Linked DNA regions of Actomonas aquatica. The protein of the gene in region 1 binds, or shares a complex with, the protein of each later gene. Links are inferred from orthologs where the notes say so. Each region holds a gene or a part of one and is shown in the gene's direction. Other genes may lie near its edges. The genes, in order: K1X11_RS07185 and uvrB.

The links.
Region 2: the proteins of K1X11_RS07185 (region 1) and uvrB are in contact, whole or in part, in a crystal structure (PDB 7EGT), measured with the Thermus thermophilus proteins. The link is inferred for Actomonas aquatica from one-to-one orthologs. Residues at the interface, in WP_096412145.1 of Thermus thermophilus: His654, Arg656, Phe657, Gln666, Asp668, Glu669, Lys680, Arg681, Leu682, Ser683, Lys685, Tyr686, Ala687; in WP_096411307.1 of Thermus thermophilus: Glu23, Leu25, Arg26, Asp27, Gly28, Glu29, Arg30, Phe31, Arg55, Glu326, Asp327, Phe328, Glu379, Ser382, Gln383, His398, Gly400, Arg401.

What each region holds. Positions count from the first base shown.
Region 1 is NZ_CP139781.1:1,873,747-1,876,848, forward strand. The notes cover bases 51-2,931. They hold K1X11_RS07185 (ATP-dependent helicase), read left to right. Parts: upstream 51-419; coding sequence 420-2,444; downstream 2,445-2,931. Other genes in these bases: K1X11_RS07180 (hypothetical protein), read left to right, coding at 51-362; K1X11_RS07190 (DUF4256 domain-containing protein), read left to right, coding at 2,457-2,931. Outside these bases: more of K1X11_RS07180, read left to right, coding at 1-50; more of K1X11_RS07190, read left to right, coding at 2,932-3,011. UniProt on the Escherichia coli protein: A helicase with DNA-dependent ATPase activity. Unwinds DNA duplexes with 3'-5' polarity. Translocates on single-stranded DNA with 3'-5' polarity. Initiates unwinding more efficiently from a nicked substrate than double-stranded DNA.
Region 2 is NZ_CP139781.1:235,610-238,829, forward strand. The notes cover bases 10-3,008. They hold uvrB (excinuclease ABC subunit UvrB), read left to right. Parts: upstream 10-475; coding sequence 476-2,542; downstream 2,543-3,008. Other genes in these bases: K1X11_RS00935 (HAD family hydrolase), read left to right, coding at 10-479; K1X11_RS00945 (hypothetical protein), read left to right, coding at 2,600-3,008. In the rest of the region: more of K1X11_RS00935, read left to right, coding at 1-9; more of K1X11_RS00945, read left to right, coding at 3,009-3,220. UniProt on the Escherichia coli protein: The UvrABC repair system catalyzes the recognition and processing of DNA lesions. A damage recognition complex composed of 2 UvrA and 2 UvrB subunits scans DNA for abnormalities.

The sequences.
Region 1 (3,102 bases):
ACGTGCGTTTCTTCGCCCACGCCCCGGCCCGCTTTGTCCTCGCCGCCCCTCCCCAAGCCCTGCGCCTCTCCGGCACCTTCGGTTTCCGCGACGGCGTCACCGATTCCCCCGAGGGCCACACCGACGGCTGCGTTTTTCGCATCGTGCTGCGGTCAGTCGACCGACCGCCCGTGCTGTTACTCGAACAAACCCTCGATCCCTACAAAGACCCCGCGCGTCGACTCTTGCAGGGCTTCACCGTCGACCTGCCGGCCGACCGGGCCGACAACGCCACCCTCGAGCTCCAGGTCGACCCCCGCGGCAACCCCAGCTTCGACTGGGCCTTTTGGGGCGACCTCGAGTTCGTGCTCACCTTCCCCTGACCCACCCGCTGCTTTCCGCTTTGCACCCGCCCGCGAAACCGCGACCCTGCCCGTCGCATGGATTTCATTCTCGACCGCGACGACGACGCCCCGACCCGCCCCGGCTTCCCGCCCATCGACTTCAAGGCGGAGCTCAATGAGGAGCAGTTCAACGCCGTGACCGCCCCGCCCGGTCCGGTGCTCGTGCTCGCCGGCGCCGGTTCCGGCAAGACCCGCACCCTCACCTACCGCGTCGCCTGGCTCCTCCACCAGGGCATCCCGCCCGGCGAGATCATGCTGCTCACCTTCACCAACAAGGCCTCCAAGGAAATGCTCCACCGCGTGCATGACCTCACCGGCGCCGAAGCCAACCGTTTCTGGGGCGGCACCTTCCACAGCCTCGGCAACCGCGCCCTGCGCATGTTCGGCGATTCCCCCGCCCTCAAACTGCCGCGCAACTTCACCATCCTCGACGCCGACGAATCCGAATCACTCCTCAAACGCGTCGTCGAGGCCGAGCACAAATCCTTCTTCAAAGACAAAACCAACCCGCGCCCCGGCCCGCTCTTCAGCGTGCTCTCCATGTCGCGCAATACCCAGAAGTCCCTCGCCCAGACCGTCGAGGATCACTACCCGCAATACAGCGACATCGCCGTCTCCCTGCCCACCTTCGCCAAGGCCTACGAGGCCACCAAACGTGAACAAAACGTCGTCGACTACGACGACCTCCTCGAGCTCTGGCTCAAGCTCCTCCAGGAGGACCCCAAGGTCGCCGACTACTTCGCCCAACGCTTCCGCCACCTCCTCGTCGATGAGTATCAGGACACCAACACCATCCAGTCCCAGATCGTCGACGCGCTCGCGCCCCACCACCGCATCATGGCCGTCGGCGACGACGCCCAGTGCATCTACTCGTGGCGCGGCGCGAACTTCGAAAACATCATGACCTTCCTCGAGCGGCACCCCGGCGCCCAGCTCCACCGCATCGAGACCAACTACCGCTCCACCCCGCAGATCCTCAACCTCGCCAACGGCGTCCTGCTCGCTCAACCCGCCGGCCGCCACTTCGACAAGGAACTGCGCGCCCACCGCGCCAACTCCCAAAAACCCTACGTCGTCCAGACCATGGACGACCGCGAGCAGGCCGAGTTCCTGATCAAACGCATCCGCGCCCTGGTCGAAGACGAGGGCGTCTCGCCGCACGAGATCGCCGTGCTCTACCGCTCGCACTTCGTCGCCCTCGAAACCCAGCTCGCCTTCTCCCGCGCCGGTGTGCCCTACCACATCACCTCCGGCGTGAAGTTCTTCGAACGCGCCCACGTGCGCGACCTCGTCGCCATCCTGCGTTTCGTCTACAACCCGACCGACGAATCCGCCTGGCAACGCTGCGCCTGCCTCCTGCCCAAGATCGGCGAAAAAGGCGCCTCCAAGATTTACCACGCCGCCCTCGATCACGCCCGACTCATGCAGCAGGACTTCGTCGACGCGCTCACCACCGACGACGTCAAAAGCAAAGTCCCCAAAGGCGCCCGCGACGAATGGCCCAGCTTCTGCGCCTCGCTCAAACAGACCGCCGACGCCATGCGCGACGAGTCGCCGCAGATCACTGTCGAGGTCGCCATCGACGGCTGGTATGGCGACTACCTCAAAGGCGCCTTCGCCGACTACATCGACCGCCTCGACGAACTCGGCGCGCTCGCCGGTTTTGCCGCCCGTTACACCGAGATGCAGGACCTGCTTGCGCAAATCGTCCTGCTCAACGGCGAGACCAGCGATCGCTCCGTCGACTCCGAACAGGACGCCATCCGTCTCACCACCGTGCACCAGGCCAAGGGCCTCGAATACGACGTCGTGTTTGTGATCGGTTGCGCCGACGGCCAGTTCCCCACCCGCCGTTCCATCGAAGCCGGCGACGTCGAGGAAGAGCGCCGCCTCTTCTACGTCGCGGTCACGAGAGCCAAAAACGAACTCTACCTCTGCTACCCCAAAGTCGCGACCAAAGCAGGCCCCGGCGGCATGCTGCTCAGCCCATCACGCTTCCTCCAAGAGCTCCCCCCCGACCTCTACGAGGGCCTCCGCATCAAACGCGCCTACGGCTGGTAGGCGTCGCTCCCCATGAATCTCTCCTCCGACCAAAGCGACGCCTTGTTCGCCACCCTCGCCGCTCGTTTTGAGGCCAACCCACAGCGGCATCCGGGAATCTCTTGGGCCGACGTCACCGCGCAGCTCAACGCCGCCGCCCCGGCGAAACTCACCGCACTCCACCAACTGGAAGCAACCGGCGGCGAACCGGACGTAGTGAAGGTCGATGCCGCGAACGGCGAACTCACCTTCATGGACTGCTCGCCCGAGAGCCCCGCTGGCCGCACCGCGCTCTGCTACGATCAAGCCGGTTGGGCTTCACGCAAAGCCCATCAGCCGGCCGGCAACGTCATCGATACCGCCGCGGCCATGGGGGTTGAGCTGCTGACCGAAGCCGATTACCACCACCTGCAGTCGCTCGGCGCCTTTGACCAAAAAACGTCCAGCTGGCTCGCCACGCCGGCCGACGTGCGCGAGCGCGGCGGTGCCCTCTTCGGCGACCGCCGCTACGGCCGCGTCTTCATCTACCACAACGGCGCCCAATCCTACTACAGCGCCCGCGGCTTTCGCGCCCTGCTCCGAGTCTGACGCCCGACCGCACTCCTTCTCCTGCCATGCCCTTCTACCCCAAGTGGCTGCTCTTCCCCGTCCCCGCCAGCGCATGGGCCTCTCGGCACTT
Region 2 (3,220 bases), 1.6 Mb from region 1 along the record:
CAGCTGAGGTGCACCGCCTGTCCCTGCGCAAAGAAGCGCTCTATCGCGAGATCGTGGTGGAGAAAGGACTCGAGGCGCTGCCCGGCGTGCACACCTTTCTCGACCGCCTGCGGGCCGCGGGCATCCCGACCTGTGTGGGCTCCTCCACCCACCGGCAAAACATCGACACGATCCTCGAAGTGATGGGCTTCACTGGCCTGTTCGACGACATCGTCACGGCCGAGGACGTGAGTGAGGGCAAACCGCACCCCGAGGTCTTCCTCAAAGCGGCGGGCAAAATCGATCGGCCGCCGGAGCGCTGTGTGGTCTTCGAAGACGCCTTTGCCGGCATCGACGCCGCCCGCGCCGGCGGCATCAAAGTCGTGGGCGTCGCCACCACGCACGACGCCGCGACGCTCGCGCCCCGCGTCGACCGTGTCGTGCATCAACTGGACGAGTTGTCGATTGAGAATCTTTGCGCATTGGTAACAGCTAGATGAGCCTCTTCCAACTTGCCGCCGATTATCAGCCGACTGGGGACCAGCCCCAAGCGATCGAAGCCTTGGTCAACTCGATCAATGCGGGTAACCAGGCGCAGACGCTGCTCGGCGTCACGGGCAGCGGCAAGACCTTCACGATGGCCAACGTCATTGCGCGCTGTGACCGGCCGACGCTCATCATTTCGCACAACAAGACCCTGGCGGCGCAGCTCTTCTCGGAGTTCAAAAACTTCTTCCCGAACAACGCGGTCGAATACTTCGTTTCCTACTACGACTACTACCAGCCCGAGGCCTACATCTCGTCGTCGGACACCTACATCGAGAAGGATTCGTCCATCAACGAGGAGATCGAGCGCCTGCGCATCGCCGCGACCAGTGCGCTGGTGTCGCGCCGCGATGTGATTGTGGTCGCGTCCGTCTCCTGCATCTACGGCCTCGGTTCGCCGGAGGATTTCACCACGCTGCGTGTCGAACTGCGACGCGGCGGACTCATGCCGCGACAGGAGTTGTTGGAACGACTCGTCGACAACCTTTACGAGCGGAACGACTACGACCTGAAACGCGGTCGTTTCCGCGTGCGGGGTGACGTCATCGACATCATGCCGGCCTACAGCGAACAGGGCCTGCGCGTGGAGCTGTGGGGCGACGAGGTCGAGGCGATCAGCGAGTTTGATCCGCTCACCGGAAACACCCTGCGCGAGCTGCAGCAGTTTGATCTGTATCCTGCGAATCAATACGTGACCACCAAGGGCAAGCTCGATGCCGCGGTCGGTGCAATCAAGACGGAGCTGGATCAGCGCGTGGCGCAGTTTGAAGCGGAGGGCAAATACCTCGAGGCACAGCGCATCCGCATGCGCACCAACTACGACCTCGAGATGCTGCAGGAGATGGGGTTCTGCAACGGCATCGAGAACTACTCGATGCACCTCTCAGCTCGTAAACCCGGGGAACGCCCCTTCTGCCTGATCGATTTCTTCCCCGAGGACTTCATGCTCTTCATCGACGAGAGCCATGCGACCGTGCCGCAGATCGGCGGCATGTTCAACGGCGACAAGGCGCGCAAAACGGTGCTGGTTGACCACGGGTTCCGTCTGCCGTCGGCTCTCGAAAATCGTCCGCAGTCCTTCGCGGAGTTCGAACAAATCACCGGACAAACCCTCTACGTCTCAGCCACCCCGGCCAAATACGAGATGGAGCGTTCGGCCGTGGTCGCGGAGCAGGTGATTCGACCGACGGGGCTGCTGGATCCGGAAATCGTGCTGCGGCCGACGAAGGGCCAGGTGGAAGACCTGATGGGCGAAATCCGCGCCGCCGTCGAAGCCGGTGAACGCGTGTTGGTCACGACGCTCACCAAACGCCTTTCCGAGGACCTCACCAGCTACCTGCGCGAAGCGGGTGTGCGGGTGGAATACCTGCACTCCGATATCGATGCGATCGAGCGCGTCGAGATCCTGCGCAATCTACGGCTGGGCAACTTCGATGTGCTGATCGGCATCAACCTGCTGCGCGAAGGTCTCGATCTGCCGGAAGTGGCGTTGGTGGCCATTCTCGACGCCGACAAAGAGGGTTTCCTGCGCAGCGCCACGTCGCTCATCCAGACGGCCGGCCGCGCCGCGCGTCACGAACGCGGTCGCGTGATCTTTTACGCCGACAATCAGACCGACTCCATCAAGCACACGCTCGCAGTGACGATGGACCGTCGCGAGAAGCAGATCGCCTACAACGAAGCGCACGGCATCACACCGCGCAGTGTGGTGCGCGCCGCGCAGGCGAGCTTGCACGTTTATGACGGTAGCGGTCGCGGCGTGGACGAAGAGGCGGCGGTCGCCGAGGGCAGCGACGAGGATGTGTCGGCGGTGATCGAGGAGCTCGAGGTCGAGATGACCGAAGCATCCGGTCGCTTGGAATTTGAGCGGGCGGCGCTGCTGCGCGATCAGATCGAGGCGCTCAAAACCGGCGACTACAAGAAGCTCGCCAAAGTGAGCGACCAAGCCGCCCGTGGGGGCCGCAAAAAAGGCAAAGGCAAGGGCGGCGTCTATCGTGGTGGCAAGTGGCGGAAGTAGCCGTCGGCTGCGGTGGTGTTCTTGCCATTGTCGCCGGGCAAACCTTCGCTCTGCGCCGTGACGCGTTGGTTTCGAATTTGCGGGCTGTGGTTGCTGGCGGGGCTGTTAACAGCTCACGCCCAACTGGAGGTCGCGCCGGACGATGCACAACGTCCGCCGACGGCGGAGTGGTTGGAAAACGTGCTTGGCGCGGGCGAGCAAATGACCTGGTCGCAGCTCTCTCGCGCGGCGAGTGATGCGGCTATCGTCGCCGCCGAAGCCAATCGCAGTGAGGCGATGGAGGGTTGGTTGGTGGTGGCGCGCTGGGCCCGCGTGATGGGCTCCAATCAACGCGACGTCAGCGATCGTTGGATTCTGGCCATGAACCAGGCCGGGCTCGGTCATCCCAACATGCCCAGCGAATACGACGTGCCCGACGCGATTGTGAGCGAGCGGCTCACCGAGGCGTTTGTCGTGCAGCTTTTCACCGATGTGGAGCTCTCGCGCAGCCTGTTCGATCTCGTCTCGCCCTACGACAACTTGCTGGTGGTGCTCGATCATCTGCAACGCCTGCAGCAGGTGGGGGGCGCAGACTTTACGCGTTATCGGCAACTGGCGCTGGCACTGGCCCTCGTGTTCGACACGCCGCCCCCGCCGACCTGGCCGCATGGTCAGGTGTCGTCGCGCCTGCTGCCTCGG